3 regions of the Comamonas sp. Z1 genome follow, and region 1 is predicted to be linked to each of the others. Evidence: predicted binding sites of a transcription regulator. Region 1 holds the regulator's gene; each other region holds the start of a gene.
The links. The regulator sigma-54, encoded in region 1, starts transcription at its own class of promoters, with help from an activator protein. The targets are predictions, from matches to a motif close to TGGCANGNAANCTGCTTT.
Positions count from the first base shown of each region.

Region 1 (7,472 bases):
CTTGAGGCGCATCTTGCTGGGCAGCTTGAGGTCGGGCGTCAGCATCCAGGCACTCCAGCCGCTGTAGTTCTTCTTCCAGTGGCTGGCCAGCTGGTTGAAGAATTCGCCGCCGTCCTCGGTCTGCGCGGTTTCACGGCCTGCGCGTTCGACCTGGCCCATGCGCTCGGCCGCATTGCGGCCTGCGCTGCCGGCGGCCGCGATACGCTCGCCATAGGGCGGGTTCAGCAGCATCATGCCGGGCTGCTCGCTGGGCGGCATGCGCTGCAATGCATCGCCGCCGCGCAGGCTGACGGTATCGGACACACCCGCACGTTCGGCATTGCGCTGGGCAAAGTCCACCATGCGAAAAGCGATGTCCGAGCCGTAAATGCCCACCGGCGATTCGGGCAGGATCTGGCCCTCGGCCTCATCCAGCATGGCTTCCCAGACATGACGCTGAAAGGGCACGAGCTTCTCGAACGCAAAGCGACGCAGAATGCCGGCCGGAATCCTGCGCGCGATCTGCGCGGCCTCGATCACCAGGGTACCGCTGCCGCAGCAGGGGTCGTACAGCGGCTGGGGATTGTCGCCATGCGGGTTCCAGCCCGAGGCAGCAATCATGGCCGCGGCCAGGGTTTCCTTGAGCGGGGCATCGCCCTTGTCCTCGCGCCAGCCGCGCTTGAACAGCGCCTCGCCCGAGGTGTCGATATAGATGGTCGCGCCGTCGGTCGTCAGGTGCAGGTGCACGCGCACATCGGGGTGGTGGGTCTCCACGCTGGGACGCACGCCGTTGCGCTTGGCGCGAAAACGGTCGGCGATCGCGTCCTTGACCTTGAGCGCCGCAAAGTTCAGGCTGGTCAGCGGGCTGTGCTGGGCCGTGACCTCGATCTTGAAGGTTTCCTTGGGCGTGAACCAGATCTCCCAGGCCACCTCGCTGGCGGCACGGTACAGATCGTTCTCGCTGCGGTACATGGTGTGCGACAGCTCGATCAGCACGCGCTGGGCCAGACGGCTGTGCAGATTGAGCAGCATGGCATCGCGCCACATGCCGCGCAGCATGACGCCGCCCCGGCCCACGAGCAGATCCTGCCCGCTGGCGCCGGTGATGGCGTGGACCTCGTCGGCCAGAAAGCCCTCGACGCCGGCGGCGCAGGGCAGAAACAAATGCAGTTGGTTCATAGAAATCAGTGCGCGCCAGCAACGGCGCAGGCGCCGGACGCTCACGGGAGCCTGTTGTGCGCTTTACAGGGCATAAGCATACGCGCTAGGCCTTTTCCGGTGCCCGCGCACGACAAGCGTTGCTCTACAGATGCTCGCAGGACCCAAGGCATGATGCCAGGCCAAGGAGCAATGACGACATGGAAGAAATCAGCTGGAACGACTTTATGAAGGTGGAGCTGCGCGTGGGCCGCGTGCTGCAGGCCGAGGTCTTTGCCGAGGCCCGCAAACCCGCCTACAAGCTGCTGGTGGACCTGGGTCCCGAGCTGGGCCAGCGCAAGTCCAGCGCGCAGATCACCGAGCATTACCAACCCGAGGAGCTGATAGGACGGCTGGTGGTGGCCGTGATCAACTTTCCGAAGAAGCAGATTGGGCCCTTGATGAGCGAATGTCTTGTGACCGGTTTTCACGACGCCACGGGAGCCGTGGCCCTGTGCGTGCCCGACAAGGAGGTGCCGCTGGGCACACGCCTGCTGTGATCGGCATATTCAGAGGCAAAATGGCCGCCAGCCATTCTCCTGCCTATGGATACTGCTATGAATATCAGCTTCAACCCGCTGGTGCGCGTGCGCACCGTCACCGCCTTTGTCAACCTGAGCGCCGATGAGGCACAGTGGCAGGCCGGCCTGACCCAGGCCAAGCAGCAATGCGATGCCGTGGCCGATGCCATCGAGGCCCGGGGCTATCAGGTGCAGTCCATCCGCATTGTGAGCAACCCGTTCGGCGAATACCTAGACGTCCACGGCATAGACAGCGCCCTCGCCGGCCTGCAGCGCATTGCCGAAACGCTCAAGGCCATCAACACTGGCAAACGCCGCATCCGCTTTGCCGTGGGCGAAGCGCGCAATGCGCAGGAAGTGGCGCTGCTGCCGCAGCTGATTGCCGCCTATGGCGACCTGTGCAATGCCTGCGTGAACATCGATCTGGATGAACATGGCTTTCTGCAGACCGACTTGCTGGCCCACAGCGTGCAGGCGATTCAGCAAATCGCGCGCACCACGCCGCGCGGCGAAGGCAATTTCAACTTCACAGTCAATTTCAACTGCGCGCCCGGCATTCCCTATTTCCCGGCCAGCTACCACCGCGGCAAGCACCACGGCGCCCTGGTGCTGGGCCTGGAAACGCCAGACCTCATGGTGGCTGAACTGCAGGAGCTGCAGCAGCAGCGCCAGCAGCTCGATCACGCGGCGTGGTTCAAGCTCGCATTCGATCGCCTGAGCCAGACCCTGAACGAGCATGCCACTGCCATCCAGCGCTGCGCCGACGGCGTGACGCTGGCCGAGGGCTGGCATATCGCTGGCATGGACACCTCGGCCGCGCCATCCAAGTCCTGCGCCTCCATGGTCGATGTCTACCAACTGCTGGGCGTGCCCTATTTCGGCGCCAGCGGCACGGTGGAAGCCTCGGCCCTGCTGACCCGCGTCTTCAAATCGGTCAACGGCGTGACACAGATCGGCTTCAGCGGCCTGATGCTGGCCGTGACCGAGGACCAAGGCCTGGCCCAGGCCAGTCTGAATGATGAATTCGATATCCGCGCCCTGCTGACCTACAGCAGCGTCTGCGGCATCGGCCTCGATACCGTGCCCGTGCCGGGCGACAGCAGCGCCGAGCAGATCGCTGCCGTCATGCGCGATACGGGCACCATGGCTTTTCGCCTCAACAAGCCGCTGACGGTGCGCCTGTTCCCCGTGCCGGGGCTCAAAGCGGGCGACACAACGGCCTTCGAGAGCGCCGATCTGTGCAACTGCGCCGTACTGGCCCTGCCTTGAGTATCTGATCCCGACCGGCTGCTGCGCTTGGCCGTCAAGCGCCGGCAGCTATTGCTTTTGATATTCCCCTACCCCGGTTCTGTTTGACCTGCCCCCATGGTGGCCGCCGGGGTGCCCCCGGTAAAATTGGCCCTTATGGCAAAAATTATCGTTCTGGCACTGGTGCTGCTCTTCTTTGGCTGCGGGCTGTACATGCATCTGCGCGGCAAGGTGCGCCACAAGGTGGTCAAGCAATTGTTTGACCACTCCACGTTCACAGCGCCGTTCAACGTCTTCATGCTGATGTTCAGCAAGGTGCCGCGCACGCCCTATCTGCCCACCAGCACCTTCCCCGAGCTGGCGCCGCTGCAGGCCAACTGGCGCGAGATCCGCGAGGAAGCCGTCAATCTGCAAAAGAACATGCAGATCAAGGCCGCCGCCAACAACGACGACGCAGGCTTCAACTCCTTCTTCAAGACCGGCTGGAAGCGCTTCTACCTCAAGTGGTACGGCGACGCCCACCCTTCGGCCATGGAGCTGTGCCCCAAGACCACGGCCCTGGTGAAATCGATTCCCAGCGTCAAGGCCGCCATGTTTGCCGAGCTGCCGCCCGGCGCCAAGCTCAATCTGCACCGCGACCCCTATGCGGGCTCGCTGCGCTATCACCTGGCCGTGCTGGCGCCCAACGACGACCGCTGCATGATCGAGGTCGACGGCCAGCCCTATAGCTGGCGCGAAGGCGAAGGCGTGATCTTCGACGAGACCTTTATGCACTGGGCCGAGAACCGCTCGGAAGGCAACCGCATCGTGCTGTTCTGCGATGTGGAGCGCCCCATGACCAATGGCTTTGCCCAGTGGCTCAATCACTGGCTGGGCAAGAACGTGGTGGCCGCCGCCAGCTCGCCCAACAACGAGGGCGATCCGCGCGGCATGATCAGCAAGCTGTTCAAGATCTCGTTCTATGCGGGCAAGTACCGCCGTGCCTTCCGCGACTGGAATCCGACCTTCTACAAGATCCTCAAGTTCGGCCTGATGATCGGCGTGCTGGTCTGGTTTATCTGGTGGTTGGTTTCTTGATAACCCCCTGAGGCACTACGCGCCTTCCCCTTGCCGGGCGCCCCCAAGGGGGACGGCAGCATCGCCGCAAGGGCGGCTCTTGCTCGCTGCCCCTTGCTTGAGGAATGCCTTATCAAGGCTCCCGCCCTAAATACAGAACAAGAAAGCCGCTGTGTGATGCATCAGCGGCTTTCTTGTTTCTGCGGTGCCCTACAGCGCCTTGCGCAGCGTGGTCGTGGGTATCTTGAGCTGCTCGCGGTATTTGGCGACGGTGCGGCGCGCACACTCAATGCCCTGCTCCTTGAGCATATCGGCCAGCTTGGCGTCCGACAGCGGCTTTCTGGCATCTTCGGCATCGACAAACTGTTTGATCAGCGCACGCACGGCCGTGCTGGAGGCACTGCCCCCGGTTTCCGTGCCCAGGCCCGAGCCGAAGAAATACTTGAGCTCGAAAGTGCCCTGGGGCGTGGCCATGTACTTGGCCGTGGTCACGCGGCTGATGGTGGACTCGTGCAGGCCCAGCGTGTCGGCGATATCGCGCAGCACCAGCGGGCGCATGGCCAGCTCGCCATGCACAAAGAAGTTCTTCTGCCGCTCCACGATGGCTTCGGAAACACGCAAGATGGTGTCGAAGCGCTGCTGGATGTTCTTGATGAACCAGCGCGCCTCCTGCAACTGCTGCTGCAGCGCCGCATGGCCGTCGCTGTTCTTGTGGCGGCGCAGCACGCTGGCATAGATGTCGTGCACGCGCAGACGCGGCATGACCTCGGGGTTGAGCTGCACGGAGAAGTCCACCCGGCCCGAGCCGGCCCGCAGCGGGCGCACGATGACATCGGGCACCACGATATGGCGCTCCACATCGACAAAGCGCCGACCCGGACGCGGCTCCAGCCTGGCGATCAGGGCCATGGCTTCGCGCAGCTGTTCCTCGCGCGCGCCGCACAGGCTGGTGAGCTTGCGCAGATCGCGCCGCGCCAGCAAGTCCATGGGCTGCGCGCAGATGGCCTGCGCCAGCAGCAGCCGGTTCATATGCGCCTCGGTCGTGCCCTCGTCCTCGGCCGTGCGGATCAGATCGCGCAGCTGCAGTTGCAGGCACTCGGCCAGATCGCGCGCGCCCACTCCCACGGGCTCCAGGCTTTGCAGCAGCTTCAGCGCAATGGCAAAGTGCTGCTCCAGCTCCTCGCGCTCTTCCAGGTCGTCGCCGGCCAGGCTCTGCGCCAGCTCCTGCAGGGAATCCTCGAGATAGCCGTCGTCGCTGAGCGACTCGATGAGAAAGCGCAGCGCCGCCATGTCCGCCGCGCCCAGATGCAGGCTCAGCGCCTGACGGTGCAGAAAGTCGGTCAGGCTCTGGTGCTCGCGCGCCAGATCGATGGCATCGGTTTCGTCGTCGCCATCGCGGTTGCGCGTGGAGCTGCTGGCCGAGGGCGTATCCCACTCGCTGCTGGATTCGCCGCCCCATTCCCCGTCCTGGCCGTCCATGCCCTCGGCCTCCCAGTTCAGCGTTTCAGGGGTTTCGGGGCTTGATGTCTCCGCTACCGTTTCAGTAGCTTGTTGCGCTTGCGATGCATCCCTTTCAACATGAATACCATCTGAAGTACTGTATTCACTGGCGCTAGTAGCTACATCTACAGGAGCATCTCCCGCAGTTTCTGCCTCATCGCCCGCACGTTCCAGAAAAGGGTTGTCGACCAGCATCTGCTCGACTTCCTGCGCCAGCTCCAGGGTGGAGAGCTGCAGCAGCTGAATGGATTGCTGCAGCTGCGGCGTAAGCGATAAATGCTGCGAAACGCGTAGCGAGAGACCTGGCTTCATCGAGGCGCGGCCCCCAGACAATCATTGCAAACGCGCGCAGTGCTATGGGTTTGCCGCCGGGCTGCCCCAAGGCAAACCTCGGCGCTGCCGGTCAGGGTCCCTTCCGGGGGCAGCGACCACACAAAGTGAGGGAGCGTGGGGGTCATCACATTCTGAAATGTTCGCCCAGATAGACGCGGCGCACATCGGCGTTCTCCACGATCTCCTCGGGCGTGCCTTCGGCCAGCACATGGCCGTCGCTGATGATGAAGGCGTGGTCGCAGATGCCCAGCGTCTCGCGCACGTTGTGGTCGGTGATCAGCACGCCGATGCCGCGCTCCTTGAGGAAGCCGATGATGCGCTGGATCTCGATCACCGCAATCGGGTCGATGCCTGCAAACGGCTCGTCAAGCAGAATGAAGCGCGGTTGCGTGGCCAGGGCGCGGGCAATTTCCACGCGACGGCGCTCACCGCCGGACAGCGCCAGCGCCGGCGACTGGCGCAGATGCTCTACGCGCAGCTCCTGCAGCAAGCCCGTGAGGCGCTTTTCGATCTCGCCCTGCGTCAGCGTCTTGCCCTGCTCGTCCTTTTGCAGCTCCAGCACGGCGCGCACATTGTCTTCCACGCTGAGCTTGCGAAAGATGGAGGCTTCCTGGGGCAGATAGGACAGGCCCAGGCGCGAACGCTGGTGAATCGGCATGCCGCCCACTGGCTGGCCGTCGATGAAGATCTCGCCGCCGTCGCTGCGCACCAGGCCCACGATCATGTAGAACGATGTGGTCTTGCCCGCACCGTTGGGGCCGAGCAAACCGACCACCTCGCCTTTTTGCACGGACAGGGACACATCCTTGACCACCTTGCGGCTGCCGTAGGACTTGGCCAGATGCTTGGCCTCCAGGCGGCTGTCGGACTCGCCGCTGCGGCTGCTGGAGAAAGTCGGCTCGCTCATTTCTTCTCGTCGGCTTTCTCACCGCCCAGCGTCATGCTCTGGCGCAGCTGCGTGGCAGGTGTTGCAGGCTTAGGCTGGGCTCCCGGCGTTCCATCCTTGGGCGCCATGATGGCGCGCACACGGCCACCCTGTCCCACGGAGGAGCTCGGCAGGCCGCCACTGGTCTTCTGGCCATCGACGGTATAGACGTCGGTAATGTTGTTGTAGACGATGATGGAGCCCGTGACCTGATCGCTGAGCTGACCGCCACGGTAGCGGCGCATCTCGCCACGACGGATGAACTTGACGATATCGGCCTTGCCGTCGTACTCGATGACTTCGCCTTCGCCCTCGATGAACTCCTCGGGCTGACCGGCCACGGTATCGCGCTTCTGGCGGAAGAAGGCACGCTTGCCGGCCTCGGCCTTGATCACACCGTACTGATAGCCCTCGGCGTCCTGCCGCACATCGAGCTGAGCACCGCGCAGCACGATGGAGCCCTTGGTCATCACCACATTGCCAGTAAAGACACTGGTCTGCTGCAGCTCGTCATGACGCAACGCATCCGCCTCGATATTCATGGGCTTGGCGCTGTCGGCTTTTTCGGCATGGGCAATGCCGGTCGCTGCTGCCAGGGCGCAGGCCAGCGCAAGAGGTAGGAGTGTTTTTTTCATGGAAGGCACGTTTCTTGCATCCATTGTAGTCATTCCCTTTTTGCAACTTGCGTAAAAAACACCCACAAAAAAGCCCGC
Region 1 covers NZ_VOQT01000002.1:661,453-668,924, forward strand. Annotated here, with positions in the region: gene FSY45_RS06475 (class I SAM-dependent RNA methyltransferase) at 1-1,158, opposite strand, end outside; gene FSY45_RS06480 (tRNA-binding protein) at 1,338-1,676, shown strand; gene FSY45_RS06485 (DUF711 family protein) at 1,734-2,966, shown strand; gene FSY45_RS06490 (aspartyl/asparaginyl beta-hydroxylase domain-containing protein) at 3,102-4,022, shown strand; gene FSY45_RS06495 (RNA polymerase factor sigma-54) at 4,212-5,813, opposite strand; gene lptB (LPS export ABC transporter ATP-binding protein) at 5,959-6,741, opposite strand; gene lptA (lipopolysaccharide transport periplasmic protein LptA) at 6,738-7,394, opposite strand.

Region 2 (7,472 bases), on a different contig from region 1:
GCCCAGGAGCTGGAGTCGGCCAGCGCATCCACATGGCCGCCCAGCACGCCCTGCAGCGCCTCGGCGCCGCCCTTGTAGGGAACATGGCTGAGCTGGATGCCGGCTGCAGCCGCAAACTCCTCCATGCCCACATGGGTGGCGCCGCCAACGCCGGCGTGGGCGTAGGTGATGCTGCCGGGCTTGGCCTTGGCAGCGGCGACGAAGTCCTGCAGGGTCTTGAAGCGCGAGTTGGCCGGTACGGCGATGCCGAAGGTCTGGCCCGAGGTACGCGCGATATAGGTGTAGTCCTTGCGCGGATCGGCCTGCAGCGTGCCAAGCTGGGAGAAGCGCGTGACCGAGATCGGGATCTGGCCGATGGTGTAGCCGTCGGGTTTGGCCGAGGCCAGGGCCTTGGAGCCGATCATGCCGGAGGCTCCGGCTCGGTTTTCCACCGCAATCGCCTGGCCCAGGATGCGGCTGGCCACGGTGCACAGCGCGCGCATAGACTGGTCGGCCGTGCCGCCGGCAGGCCAGGGGCAGATGAAGGTGATGGGGCGCTCGGGCCAGGTCTGGGCCAGCAGGCGGGTGGAACTGCCGAGCGTGGCTGCGCCGAGGGCGCCGAGCACAAAACTGCGTCGGCTGTCGCGTGGGGGGATCATCGCTTGTCTCCTGTCGTTATTTGAACTGCCAGCCCCGATTGTTCAAAACTGCTCCATGACAATCCAATGAAAAGATAGACTCTCTTCATAACTATTAGGTAATAAAGCCCCATGAGCAAGATCGATCGTGTGCTGCGCTCCAACCTCAAGCTGCGCCATCTGCAGTTGCTGGTGGCGCTGGACCAGTTCCGTCACCTGGGCCGTGCGGCCGAGTTTCTGGCAGTGACCCAGCCCGCCGTCTCCAAGACCCTGGCCGAGGTCGAACGCATGCTGGACATGGTGCTGTTCGAGCGCTCCACGCGCGGGACCGAGCCCACGGCAGCTGGTGTCAGCATGGTGCGGTTTGCGCGCTCGGTGCTGGCCGGTTTCGAACGCACGCGCGACGAGATGGTTGCCGAGGCCAGCGGTGCCCGCGGGCGCGCCAGTGTGGGCGCCATGGTGGTGGCCACGCCGGTGCTGCTGGCGCGCGCCGTGGAGCGGTTGAAAGCGCGTTCGGACCAGACCACGGTGATGGTGGAGGAGGGGGACCTGACGCGCTTGCTGCCCAAGCTGCGCCTGGGCGAGCTGGATCTGTTCGTGGGACGGCTGGAGCCCGGCTATGCCGCGCCCGACCTGGAGACCGAGGCGCTGTACGACGATCCCATGGTGGCCGTGGTGCGGCCCGGTCATGCGCTGCTGGCGCCGGGTGCGGCCAGCTGGCAGGCCCTGGCGGGCCAGCCCTGCGTGCTGCCGCCGCCCTGGGCCTCGCTGCGCGTGAAGCTGGAGCAGCAGTTCTATGCCCACGGCCTGCACCCGCCAGCCGACATCGTGGAGACCGCATCCTTTCTCTCGCAGCTGACCTTTGTGCACCAGCGCGGCGCCGTGGCCTTCATGGCGCGTGGCGTGGCCCGCTGCCATGCTGCCCTGGGTACGCTGGCCATGCTGGATCTGGGCGTGCCCATCGATCTGCCGCCCGTCGGCCTGATCACCTTGCGCGGCCAGCCGCTGACGCCGACCACGGGCTTGCTGGTCGAATGCCTGCGCGAGGTTGCAGGGGAGCTGGGCTGAGCCTGGAATGAGCCTGATATAGGGCGGGCTGGCCCTCTGGAGCCGCTCTGCTCTGGCGTGCTACCGTGGTGCAATCCTTGTCCCATGTCTTGAGCCTTGTGCCGGGCATGATTCTTGGTCCAACCATGGAGACCCATCTATGACCGCCTTGCCACCCATGCCCGCACCTTCGGCCGAGCCTGTCAGCGGCCCCGAGGCCTCGGCTCTGATCGATGCCAGGATTGCCGGCCTGGACGACTGGCGCGGCGCCATGCTGGCTCGCGTGCGCGCGCTGATCCACGAGGCCTTGCCCGCCGTGGTGGAAGAGCTCAAATGGCGCGGAACGCCCGTATGGTCGCAGGACGGCTTCCTGTGCACGGGCGAGACCTACAAGGCCGTGGTCAAGCTGACCTTCGCGCATGGCGCGGCCCTGGCCGATCCGGCCGGCCTGTTCAATGCCAGTCTTGAAGGCGCCACGCGCCGGGCCATAGACCTGCATCTGGGCGATGCGCTTGACGCCGCAGCGTTCCAGGCACTGGTGCAGGCCGCTGCGCAGCGCAATGCCCAGGCCCAGTCGGCCAGAAAACCGGCTTCGCAAGCCAAAGCCAAACCGCGGCCTGCAGCCTAGCTCGCCGCAGCCGGTGGCCCTGGGCGTGCAGGCGTGCAAAAGCACCCGGTGCAGGCTCAGCCTGCGCGTGGTGCGTCTTGAATCGGGCCGGCTGCGGCCAGCCCGGAGTCATCAGGCCTTGGCGATGGCCGCGGCGATGGCTTCGCCCACCTCGGTGGTGTTGGCCTTGCCGCCCAGATCGGGCGTCAGCGGACCGGCCTTGATCGTGTGCTCGATGGCGGCCACGATGGTGTCGTGGGCCTGGCGCCAGGCACCTTCGCTACGGCCCAGGAAGTCCAGCATCAGCGCGCCCGACCAGACCATGGCAATGGGGTTGGCGATGTTCTTGCCGTAGATGTCGGGCGCTGAGCCGTGCACGGGCTCGAACAGCGAGGGGAAGGTGCGGTCGGGGTTGAGGTTGGCCGATGGTGCCAGGCCGATGGTGCCCGTGGTGGCAGGGCCCAGGTCGGACAGGATGTCGCCAAACAGATTGGTGGCGGCCACCACATCGAAGCGGCCGGGTTGCAGCACGAAGCGGGCTGTCAGGATGTCGATGTGCTGCTTGTCCAGCGTGACTTCGGGGTAGTCCTTGGCCACATCGTCGGCGCGCTTGTCCCACCAGGGCATGCTGATGGCGATGCCGTTGCTCTTGGTGGCCAGGGTCACGTGCTTCTTGGCGCGGCTCTGGGCCAGATCGAAGGCGTACTTGAGCAGGCGATCGGCGCCCTTGCGCGAGTAGACCGATTCCTGGATGCAGATCTCGCGGTCCGTGCCTTCGAACATCACGCCGCCCAGCGAGGTGTATTCGCCTTCGGTGTTTTCGCGCACCACGTAGTAGTCGATGTCGCCGGGCTTGCGGCCGGCCAGGGGGCAGGGCACGCCTTCGAACAGGCGCACCGGGCGCAGGTTGATGTACTGGTCGAATTCGCGGCGGAACTTGAGGAGGGACCCCCACAGCGAGACATGGTCGGGCACGGTGGCGGGCCAGCCCACGGCGCCGAAGAAGATGGCATCCATGTCCGATAGCTGGGCCTTCCAGTCGTCGGGCATCATCTGGCCGTGTTCGGCGTAGTAGTCGCAGTGAGCCCAGTCGAAATGGTGGAACTCCAGCGGCAGGTCGAAGCGCTTGGCTGCGGCTTCCAGCGCGCGCAGGCCTTCGGGCATGACTTCCTTGCCGATGCCGTCGCCGGCGATGACTGCAATCTTTTTGGGAGTGGACATGGTGCTCTCTCGTGAATGTGTTGGGTGGCGAGGCAGCGGCTCAGCCCGTGCCTGGCGGTATTCTGCACCTTGCATAACTGAATACAATTGACTGATCGTGGCCTGATTGTTTACAGATCGTGCAGAAAATGCCCTCGCCCGAAGACCTGCGTGTCTTCACCACCGTGGTGCGCAAAGCCAGCTTTGCCGAAGCTGCGGCCGCGCACAATGCTTCGCCGGCCTTTGTCAGCAAGCGCATCCGCCTGCTGGAGCAGGAGTTGGGCGTAAAGCTGCTGCATCGCACCACACGGCGGGTCGCTGTCACGGAGCAGGGCGAGCGCGTCTACCACTGGGCGCAGCGCATTCTGGACGAGGTCGAGCATCTGCTGCAGGAGGTGGACGTGACGCGGCGCCAGCCGCGCGGCCTGCTGCGGGTGTCCACCAGCTTCGGCTTTGGCCGCAATGTGGTGGCGCCCGCGCTGTCGCAGCTGATTGCGCAATATCCGGCGTTGCAGCTGCGCCTGGAAGTGTTTGACCGCATCGTCGATGTTGCGGCCGAGGGCTTCGATCTAGACGTACGCGTGGGCGACGAGATCGCCCCGCACCTGATTGCCCGGCATCTGGCCGACAACCACCGCGTGCTGTGCGCGGCCCCGGCCTATATTCAGCGGCGCGGCAGTCCGCGCACGCTCGACGAGCTGGCTGCGCATGACTGCCTGGTCATCAAGGAACGTGACCATCCCTTCGGTGTCTGGAAACTGCGCTCGGGCAGTCAGGAGCGCAGCGTGAAAGTGACCGGGCCGCTGTCCACCAATCATGGCGAGATGGCCGTGCAATGGGCGCGCGACGGCCATGGCATCGTGCTGCGCTCGCTCTGGGATGTGGCGGCCGATCTGCAGGCCGGCAGCCTGCTGCAGTTGCTGCCCGAGTGGCAGCAGCAGGCGAATATCTGGGCCGTTTATCCGACGCGGCTGGAGCGCTCGGCCAAGGTGCGGGTCTGCGTCGAGTTTCTGCAGGAGTTCTTTAGCAAACAGGCTCCCACGGGACTTCGGAATGCTATTAAAAAAGAAGCTGCTATCGAATGATATACATGAATTTCAGAGTCTTTTGAATCTGAAAGATATGTACGGCAAGCGCAAGCAGCTTCTGTTTTTGAGCCTGATGCCGCGTGGCGGCTCAGGCCGGTGGCCAATTACTTTGTCAGCGCGGCCTTCACGGCAGCGGACACCAGGCCCATATCGGCCTTGCCGGCCAGCTGGGCCTTGACGGCGCCCATCACCTTGCCCATGTCGCCAGGGCCGGAGGCACCCAGTTCGGCCACGATGGCCTGCACGGCTGCGGTGATCTCGGCTTCTCCCATGCGTTCGGGCAGATAGACCTTGAGCACTTCCATTTCGGCCTTTTCCACATCGGCCAGATCGGCGCGGTTGGCGGCTTCGAAGGCGGCGATGGAGTCCTTGCGCTGCTTGATCAGCTTGTCGACGATGGCGATGACGGCGGCGTCGTCGAGCTCGATGCGCTCGTCCACTTCCTTTTGCTTCATCGCGGCCTGCAGCAGGCGGATGGTGCCCAGGCGCGCGCTGTCCTTGGCACGCATGGCGGTCTTCATGTCTTCGGTAATCTGGGCTTTCAGGCTCATGGCTTTCTCCTTGGGGTGGGCGAACGGACGCTGACTGTCCATGCGCTGGGAGGTCACTGCGCGGCCGGGCAGGCTTGGCAGTGGCCAGAAAACAAAAAACCCGCGCCTGGCGTCCCGAGCGCGGGTTTGCGGCTGTTTTAAGGCCGACTGGTCCTAATCAACGATTAGTACAGCTTCTTAGGCAGTTGCATGCTGCGAACGCGCTTGTAGTGACGCTTCACGGCAGCAGCCTTCTTGCGCTTGCGCTCGGCTGTGGGCTTTTCGTAGAACTCGCGAGCACGCAGATCGGTCAGCAGACCCAGCTTTTCGATGGTGCGCTTGAAGCGGCGCAGGGCAACTTCATAGGGCTCGTTTTCTTTGACGCGAATGGTAGTCATTTAATTTCCAGATATATCTGTGCTGACAGAGGGTTCTCGGGAAGATCGGGCCTGAGAGCCATGAACAGCGGTTTCCCCGCCACTTTTTAACTAGTATGGCCGACGGGGTAATGCCAGCAAAGTCGAGCATTATAGACCAAGACTTGGGCTGCGTCTTCAATGGGGCGTGAAGCAATCCGGCGTCGGTCGCGCGCGCATGATTTTGCGGCAACAGGCAGGGCGTTGTCGCAGACCAGATCCAGGCGCCGCCATTGTGCCTTTTGGACTATCGGCGCGTTCAAGTCGCGTGTGTTGTGGAGCGAGGCCGGATGCGCAATGCAAGAGCACGGTGCTGCCCAGGCGCCAGGACAGCCGAGCTCGGCTCTGGGGTTTCTTGGGAGTATCGTGTGCACGAAAATTGCATACAGTTTGGAGGCTTTATTTCATGACCGAGGTCAAGGAATAAGTGGGTTTCGTGCTTGTGCGCGTCGCTGTTTTTCTGTGTTCAAGGAGCTTCCATCTTGTCCAGCGCTTCTCATTCCTCATTTATTTCGCGTCGCCAATGGATGGCTTCGGCCGTAGCCGTGCCGGGCTTGCTGGCATTGACGGCCTGTGCCGGCAGGGCCGGAGTTTCCGGGCCTGCCGCATCTGGCGGTTCCCTGGTGGTGGGTGGTCTGTTTGCGGGCTCGCGCAGCGACAAGGGCTTTATGGAGGCTGGCTGGCGCGGCCTGGAAAAAGCGCGCCAGGAGCTGGGCGTGCAGACCCGCTTTCTCGACGGCATGGCGCCCAGGAAGGAGTTGCTGGTGCCGGCTCTTGCACAGCTTGCGGAGCAGGGTGCGCAGCTGGTGATTGCCCATGGCGGGCAGAACAATCAGGCCGCAGCCGAAGTTGCGGCGCGCTTTCCCAGGACCCAGTTCGTCGTGACCCAGGGCGCGGTACAGGGAAGCAATCTCTGCAGCTATGACGTGCTGCAGGAGGAGTCGGCCTATCTGGCCGGCGTGCTGGCGGCGCTGACCACCAAAACCGGGGTGGTCGGCCATATGTCGGGCATTCGCGTGCCCCCGGGACTCAAGGGGCGTGCTGCCTATGCGGCCGGCGTGCGCGATACCGACCCCAGGGTCAAGCTGCTGACAAACTTCTCTGGCGATCAGGACGACAACGCTTTGTCGCACCGCATTGCCAAGGCCCAGATGGCTGCCGGTGCCGATGTGATCTTCACCATGCTCAACTCCGGCCGCGATGGCGTGACCCAGGCCTGCCGCGAGGCGGGCACGCGCCAGATCGGCAATGTGATCGACTGGACTACGGTGGACCCGCAGGTGTTTGTCGCTTCCGCCTGGGCCGATGTGGGCATTGGCGCGTTTTTGGCCGTCAAGGATATGCAGGAGCGCGGTGCGCCCGGCCCGGGCATTCGCAAGATCGGTTTGAGCGACCCGGCCGCCGTACGCCTGACCATGAGCCAGGGCGTGGCCGGCGCTGTGCGCGAGCGCGTGGCCAAGGCGTCGGCTGCCATCGCCTCGGGGCAGCTCAAGGTTCCTGAACACTATGAAGGCAAGGAGTTTTCTGCCTGACCGGATGGTGCGCCGAAGGTGCAGGCAGCAAAAAAGGATGGCTCAGCCATCCTTTTTTTCATGGCGGCAGGCGCTTCGGTTCCAGTCGCTCAAACCATGACTGACTGCTTTTCCGCCATGGCCTGGGCGCAGGCGGCGGCACTGGCCCAGGCCCACTGGAAGTTGTAGCCGCCCAGCCAGCCGGTGATGTCCACCACCTCGCCGATAAAGTACAGGCCCGGCCGGGTCTTGCATTCCATGGTTTGCTGGGACAGCACCTTGGTGTCCACGCCGCCCAGCGTGACCTCGGCTTTTTTATAGCCCTCGGTGCCCGTGGGAGTGATCTCCCAGCGCGACAGCTGCTCGGCCAGTCTGGCCAGGGCTTTGTCGCCGGCCTCGTTGATGGGGCGCTGCAACTCGGGCATGCGGCCGACCCAGGCATCGGCCAGGCGCGCG
Region 2 covers NZ_VOQT01000014.1:17,536-25,007, reverse strand. Annotated here, with positions in the region: gene FSY45_RS20685 (tripartite tricarboxylate transporter substrate binding protein) at 1-638, opposite strand, end outside; gene FSY45_RS20680 (LysR substrate-binding domain-containing protein) at 750-1,685, shown strand; gene FSY45_RS20675 (DUF1801 domain-containing protein) at 1,825-2,292, shown strand; gene FSY45_RS20670 (tartrate dehydrogenase) at 2,404-3,492, opposite strand; gene FSY45_RS20665 (LysR substrate-binding domain-containing protein) at 3,621-4,556, shown strand; gene FSY45_RS20660 (GatB/YqeY domain-containing protein) at 4,664-5,110, opposite strand; gene rpsU (30S ribosomal protein S21) at 5,275-5,487, opposite strand; gene FSY45_RS20650 (BMP family protein) at 5,988-7,037, shown strand; gene FSY45_RS20645 (NAD(P)/FAD-dependent oxidoreductase) at 7,127-7,472, opposite strand, start outside.
Region 2: FSY45_RS20650 (BMP family protein) is a predicted target of sigma-54. The motif match lies at 5,874-5,891, and genes of this name have one in related genera.

Region 3 (7,472 bases), on a different contig from region 1:
CAGACTTGTCGCCCGAGGTCCAGCTCATCTGCACGTTGCGGAACACGCGCTCGGGGTGAGGCATCATCGCGGTGAAACGGCCATCGGCCGTCGTCACTGCTGTCAGGCCACCGGCCGAGCCGTTGGGGTTGAACGGATACTGCTCGGTAGGCTGGCCGTGGTTGTCCACATAACGCATGGCCTTGACCACTTGCTCGGCATTGCCACGGAACTGGAAGTTGGCATAACCCTCGCCATGCGCCACGGCGATGGGCAGGCGGGAGCCGGCCATGCCTTGCAGGAACAGGCTGGGCGACTCCAGCACTTCCACCATGCTCAGACGCGCCTCGAAGCGGTTGCTCTGGTTCTGCGTGAAGCGCGGCCAATCCTGCGCACCGGGAATGATATCGGCCAGCTCGGCGAACATCTGGCAGCCGTTGCACACGCCCAGACCGAAGGTGTCGCTGCGACCGAAGAAGGCCTGGAACTGCTCGGACAGACGGTCGTTGAAAGTGATGGAACGTGCCCAGCCAATGCCCGCACCCAGGGTGTCGCCGTAGCTGAAGCCGCCACAGGCCACCACACCGGCGAAGTCCTTGAGCTGCGCACGACCGGACTGCAGGTCGCTCATGTGCACGTCCACCGCATCAAAGCCGGCTTCGGTGAAGGCGTAGGCCATTTCCACATGGGAGTTCACGCCCTGCTCGCGCAGCACCGCAACGCGGGGCTTGGCAGCCACGTTGATGAAGGGCGCTGCCACGTTCTCCTGAGGGTCGAAGGTCAGATGCACATGCATGCCGGGGTCGGCAGGCTCGCCCGCCGCAGCATGCTCGCTGTCGGCACAAACGGGGTTGTCGCGTTGCTGGGTGATCTTCCAGCTCACGGCATCCCAGACCTGGTGCAGATCGGACAGGCTTGCGCCGAACACCTTGTTCGCATCGCGCCACACCTGCAGCTCGCCCTTGCCGGCGTCCACAGGGGACGAAGCAGGACGGGTCTTGCCGATGACATGGCTGCACTGGATCAGGCCATGTTCGCGCAGCACCTGCAGCACTTCGGCACGGTCCTCGGTCCTGATCTGCAGCACGGCGCCCAGCTCTTCGTTGAACAGCGCGCGCAGGGTCAGGTCTTCGCGACGGCCGGAGACCTGCTTGCCCCAGTTCTTGCCTTCGCCGCTGTCCATGCGGCTGTCGGAGATGCCATCGCCTTCGGTGATCAGCATGTCCACATTCAAGGCCACGCCCACATGGCCGGCAAAGGCCATTTCGGCGGCCGTGGCCAGCAGGCCGCCGTCGCCCCTGTCGTGGTAGGCCAGGATCAGTCCCTTGGCGCGCAGCGCATTCACTGCATCCACCATGGCGATCAGATCCTTGGGCTCGTCCAAATCCGGTACCTCGTTGCCCGACTGATTGAGCACCTGACCGATGATGGAGCCGCCCATGCGCATCTTGCCGCGGCCCAGGTCGATCAGCACCAGGGTGCTGTCTTCCACCTCGGCGTTGAGCTGGGGCGTGAGCGTGGTGCGCACATCGTCGATGGCGGCAAAGCCGGTGATGATCAGGCTCACGGGCGAGGTGACCCTCTTGGTCTGCCCGTTCTCGCTCCACTGGGTGCGCATGGACAGGGAGTCCTTGCCCACGGGAATCGAGATGTTCAGCGCGGGGCACAGTTCCATGCCCACGGCCTTGACGGTGGCGTACAGCGCAGCGTCTTCGCCGGCTTCGCCGCAGGCGGCCATCCAGTTGGCCGACATCTTCACCTTGGACAGCTCGATGGGGGCGGCCAGCATATTGGTGATGGCTTCGGCCACGGCCATGCGGCCCGAGGCGGGTGCGTCGATGGCGGCCAGCGGTGTGCGCTCGCCCATGGCCATGGCTTCACCCTTGAAGCCCTTGTAGTCGGCCAGGGTCACGGCCACGTCGGCCACCGGCACCTGCCAGGGACCGACCATCTGGTCGCGATGGGTCAGGCCACCGACGGCACGGTCACCAATGGTGATCAGGAAACGCTTGGAAGCCACCGTGGGGTGGGCCAGCACTTCGATCACAGCCTTTTCCAGCGGCACGCCGGTCAGGTCCATGGCGGGCAGCTGGCGCTCCACGCTGCTCACATCCTTGTGCACCTTGGGCGGCTTGCCCAGCAGCACGTTCATGGGCATGTCCACGGGAAACTTCTGGTCGCCGGACTCGACCGCCGTGTCCTCCAGCACCAGTTGGCGCTCTTCGGTGGCCGTGCCGATGACGGCAAACGGGCAGCGCTCGCGCTCGCAGAAGGCCGTGAACTGCTCCAGCGATTCGGGGGCAATGGCCAGTACGTAACGCTCCTGCGATTCGTTGGACCAGATTTCCTTGGGCGACAGGCCGGACTCTTCGAGCTTGACGGCTCGCAGGTCAAAGCGTGCACCGCGCCCGGCATCATTGGTCAGCTCGGGGAAGGCATTGGAGATACCACCGGCACCCACGTCGTGGATGGCCAGGATGGGGTTGCCTGCGCCCTGCTGCCAGCAATGATTGATGACTTCCTGCGCACGGCGCTCGATCTCGGGATTGCCGCGCTGCACCGAGTCGAAGTCCAGTTCTGCTGCATTGGTGCCCGAAGCCATGGAGCTTGCCGCACCGCCACCCATGCCGATGCGCATGCCGGGACCGCCCAGCTGGATCAGCAGCGTGCCCGCCGGGAACTCGATCTTCTTGGTGAGTTCGGAATCGATGACGCCCAGGCCGCCGGCGATCATGATGGGCTTGTGGTAGCCGCGTGTGATATCGCCGACCTGCTGCTCGTACTCGCGGAAATAGCCGGTCAGATTGGGGCGACCGAACTCGTTGTTGAACGCCGCGCCACCCAGAGGGCCTTCGATCATGATCTGCAGCGGGCTGGCGATGTGCTCGGGCTTGCCCACTTCGCTGCCCCAGAGCTTGGAGACGGTGAAGCCGGTCAGGCCGGCCTTGGGCTTGGAGCCACGGCCGGTTGCGCCTTCGTCACGGATTTCGCCGCCGTTGCCGGTCGAGGCGCCGGGGAAGGGCGAAATCGCCGTGGGGTGGTTATGTGTTTCCACCTTCATCAGCACATGGTTGGTAGCCGCCTGCTTCTGGTAGCTGGGCGCGCTGACTGCGTCTGCCTTGGCATCGAACTTGGCGACAAATCGCTCGACCTCGTGGCCTTCCATGATGGAAGCGTTGTCGGCATAGGCCACCACGGTGTGCTGGGGCGAGCAGGCTTCGGTGTTGCGGATCATGCCGAACAGCGACTTTTCCTGCTCCACGCCATCGATGGTGAACTTGGCGTTGAAGATCTTGTGGCGGCAGTGCTCGGAGTTGGCCTGCGCGAACATCATCAGCTCCACATCCGTGGGATTGCGCTTGAGATCGTTGAAGGCGTTGACCAGATACTCGATCTCGTCTTCGGCCAAGGCCAGGCCCCATTGCTTGTTCGCGGTTTCCAGCGCTGCGCGGCCACCGCCCAGCACATCCACAAACTCCATGGGTTGTGCCGCCAGGGTGGTGAACAGCTGCTCGGCTTCAGCACGTGTCGCAAACACGGACTCGGTCATGCGGTCGTGCAGCAAGGCGGCAATCTGAGCCGTCTGCTGCGGCGAGAGCTCGGGCTTGCCGCCCAGCAGGCCTGACTTCACGTCCACGCGATACTCGGTCATGCGTTCCACACGGAACACATTCAGGCCGCAGTTGCGCGCGATATCGGTGGCCTTGGAGGCCCAGGGAGAGATAGTGCCCAGGCGGGGTGTGACGATGAAGGCCAGGCCTTCAGCATTGCCCGTATAGGGGTCACCATAAGTCAAGAGCGCCGACAGGCGCTCTTGCAATGCGGACGCAACTGCGCCCTCGGTGGCTACCAGGTGCACAAAGCGTGCAGATACGCCGGTGATCTTGGGGTGGATGGCGACCAGATCGGTCAGAAGCTGTTGGGCGCGGAACGAGCTCAGGGCGTTTCCACCCTCAAACTGTGTCAGATGCAATGTCACGTGGCGGCCTGTTTATGTGAAGGCTGTTGAAAAGCGTCCTGGTCAATCCCCTGCCTGAGAGGACCTGGCCAAAGCGCTGAATTCGGTGAGCCTCGGATTTTACCGTGCCTCGGGGTTAGTCCGAATGCTCACACCCACAAGCCCTGCATGTTCAAGCGCGCAATGGGATAATTGCGGCCATGAGCATCACACTGAAGACTCCCGAAGACATCGAGCGCATGCGCATTGCAGGCCGCTTTGCTTCGGATGTGCTGGACTACATCACCCCCCACATCAAGCCCGGCATCACCACCCAGCAGATCGACGATCTGTGCGCCAAGCGCATGGCCGAGCAAGGCACCAAGACGGCCTGCCTGGGCTATCAGCCCCCAGGCATGACGCCCTACCCGGCCTATGTCTGCACCTCGGTCAACCATGTGGTGTGCCACGGCATCCCCAACGACAAGCCTTTGAAGAAGGGCGATATCGTCAATGTCGACGTGACCATCATCACCGAAGACGGCTGGTTCGGCGACAACAGCCGCATGTTCATCATTGGTGAAGGCACGATTGCCGCCAAGCGTCTGTCCAAGCTGACCTTCGAGGCCATGTGGAAGGGCATCGCCCAGGTCAAGCCCGGTGCCACGCTGGGCGATATCGGCCATGCCATCCAGACCTATGCGGAGAGCAACAACCTGTCCGTGGTGCGTGAATACTGCGGCCACGGCATCGGCAAGGTGTTCCACGACGAGCCCCAGGTGCTGCACTACGGCCGCCCCGGCGAAGGCGTGGTGCTGGAAGAAGGCATGGTCTTCACCATCGAGCCCATGCTGAATCTGGGCAAGCGCGACATCAAGGCCATGCCCGACGGCTGGACCGTGGTCACCAAGGATCGCAGCCTGACCGCCCAGTGGGAGCTGATGCTGGCCGTCACCAAGACCGGCTATGACGTGCTGACCTGGTCCGATGGCTCGCCCACCCCGCCCGACTTCATCACGGCCATCCGCACCTGAGCGCATTGCTGCCGCTGACCTGCATGCCGCATCTGGCCAAAGCCGGATGCGGCATATTTTTTGCTTGTAGACCTTGTGCTGCAAGCGCCATGCGCTCATCTTTTTGCCATCACAGGCCTCAAGCCCAAGTCAGTTGGGTTAAGGTGACGCTCAAGCACTTGCCCTGTTGAAACGCTTTTTTCTACTGCGCATGACCTCCTCTGCCCACTCCTACGCCAACTCTGCCGACGTCTCCGACCTCTCCTCGCTACAGGGCCTGCGCGAGCAATACCGCGAGGCCAAGGCCCGGCAAATGGACTTGCTGCGCAACCCCACGCTGGGCAGACGCAGCGTGCGCGGAGTGCTGCACCATTTCAGTGAACTGGCCGATGGTCTGCTGCGCACCCTCTGGCAACGCGCACAGATGCCGCAAGGCGCGGCCCTGCTGGCCGTCGGCGGCTATGGGCGCGCCCAGCTCTTTCCCTACTCGGACATCGATGTGCTGGTGCTGCTGCCCCAAAGCAGTGCACAGCCGGCTGCAGCACTGGCGGCCAGCATCGAACGGTTCATCAGCAGTTGCTGGGATGCAGGCCTTGAAATCGGCTCCAGCGTGCGCAGCATCGCCGAATGCCTGCAGGAGGCTGCGCAGGACCTGACGGTGCAGACCGCCATGCTGGAGTCACGCCGCATCACCGGCAGCAAGGCCTTGTTTGCCGACTTCGAACAGGAGTTCCGCGCGCAGCTCGATCCCAAGGCCTTTGTCGAAGGCAAGCTGCTGGAAATGCGCCAGCGCCACGCCAAATACGACTTCACGCCCTATTCGCTCGAGCCCAACTGCAAGGAATCGCCCGGCGGGCTGCGCGATCTGCACACCATGCTCTGGCTGGCCAAGGCCGCTGGCTTCGGCAACAGCTGGCATGAGCTGGCCGAGCAAGACCTGATCACCCATTTCGAGGTCCAGCAGCTCGAATCCAATGAATCCCTGCTCAGCCTGATCCGTGCACGCCTGCATGCCGTTGCCGGCCGCCATGAGGATCGGCTGGTCTTTGACCTGCAGACTGCCGTGGCCGAAGCCTTCGGCTACCGCTCCACCACGCCGGAGGGCCGCAAGCTGGCCATGCGCGCTGGCGAGACCCTGATGCGCCACTATTACTGGGCCGCCAAGGCGGTGACCCAGCTGTGCCAGATCGTGCGCATGAGCATCGAAGAGCGCCTGAACCCCGGCTCGCACGAGCTGATTCAGCTCAATGATCGCTTCTGTGAGAAGGCCGGCACCATCGAGGTGGTCAGCGACGATCTGTACGAGCGCGATCCGCATGCCATTCTCGAAACCTTTCTCATGTATGAGCAGCATGAGGGGCTGACAGGTCTGTCGACACGCACGCTGCGTGCGCTGTATGCCAGCCGCGACGTGATGGACAGCGCCTTCCGTCGCGACCCGGTCAATCGCGCCACCTTCATGAAAATCCTGCAGCAGCCGCGCGGCATCACCCATGCCATCCGGCTGATGAATCAGACCTCGGTACTGGGCCGCTATCTCTGGCCCTTCCGCCGCATCGTGGGACAGATGCAGCACGATCTGTTCCACGTCTACACCGTGGACCAGCACATACTGATGGTGCTGCGCAATGTGCGGCGCTTCTTCATGGCCGAGCATGCCCATGAGTATCCGTTCTGCTCCCAGCTCGCCGCAGGCTGGGACAAGCCCTGGATTCTGTATCTGGCTGCCATCTTCCACGATATCGGCAAGGGCCGAGGCGGCGATCACTCCGTGATCGGCGCCGTCGAAGTCAAGCGTTTTTGCCGCGCCCACCAGATCGACAAGGCCGATGCGGAGCTGGTCGAGTTTCTGGTACGCGAGCACCTGACCATGAGCCAGGTGGCCCAGAAGCAGGACTTGTCCGACCCCGATGTGATTCGTGCCTTTGCCGAACGCGTTGGCAACGAGCGCAAGCTCACTGCCTTGTACCTGCTGACGGTGGCCGACATTCGCGGCACCAGCCCCAAGGTCTGGAGTGCCTGGAAAGGCAAGCTGCTGGAAGACACCTACCGCCTGACCCTGCGTGTGCTAGGTGGTCGCGCCCCGGATGCCGCCGCCGAAATCGAAGCCCGCAAGCGTGAGGCGCTGGTGCAACTGGCCCTGTCTGCCCAACCCTTTGAGTCCCACAAGAAGCTCTGGGAGACACTGGATGTGAGCTACTTCATGCGCCATGAAGCGGCCGACATCGCCTGGCATACCCGCCATCTCTCGCGCCATGTGGGCCTTGGCAAGCCCGTGGTGCGCGCCCGGCGCTCGCTGGCCGGCGAAGGCCTGCAAGTGCTGGTCTATGCACCCGACCAGCCCGATCTGTTTGCCCGCATCTGCAGCTACTTCGACCGGGCCGGATTTTCCATTCTCGATGCGCGCGTGCACACGGCCAACAACGATTACGCGCTGGACACCTTCCAGGTCGTCGCCCCCACCATGCAGGAGCAATATCGCGAGCTCATGCACATGGTGGAAAGCGATCTGACGCAGACACTGCTGCGGGGCGGCCCGCTGC
Region 3 covers NZ_VOQT01000001.1:630,616-638,087, forward strand. Annotated here, with positions in the region: gene purL (phosphoribosylformylglycinamidine synthase) at 1-3,958, opposite strand, end outside; gene map (type I methionyl aminopeptidase) at 4,138-4,950, shown strand; gene FSY45_RS02800 ([protein-PII] uridylyltransferase) at 5,141-7,472, shown strand, end outside.
Region 3: FSY45_RS02800 ([protein-PII] uridylyltransferase) is a predicted target of sigma-54. The motif match lies at 5,000-5,017, and genes of this name have one in related genera.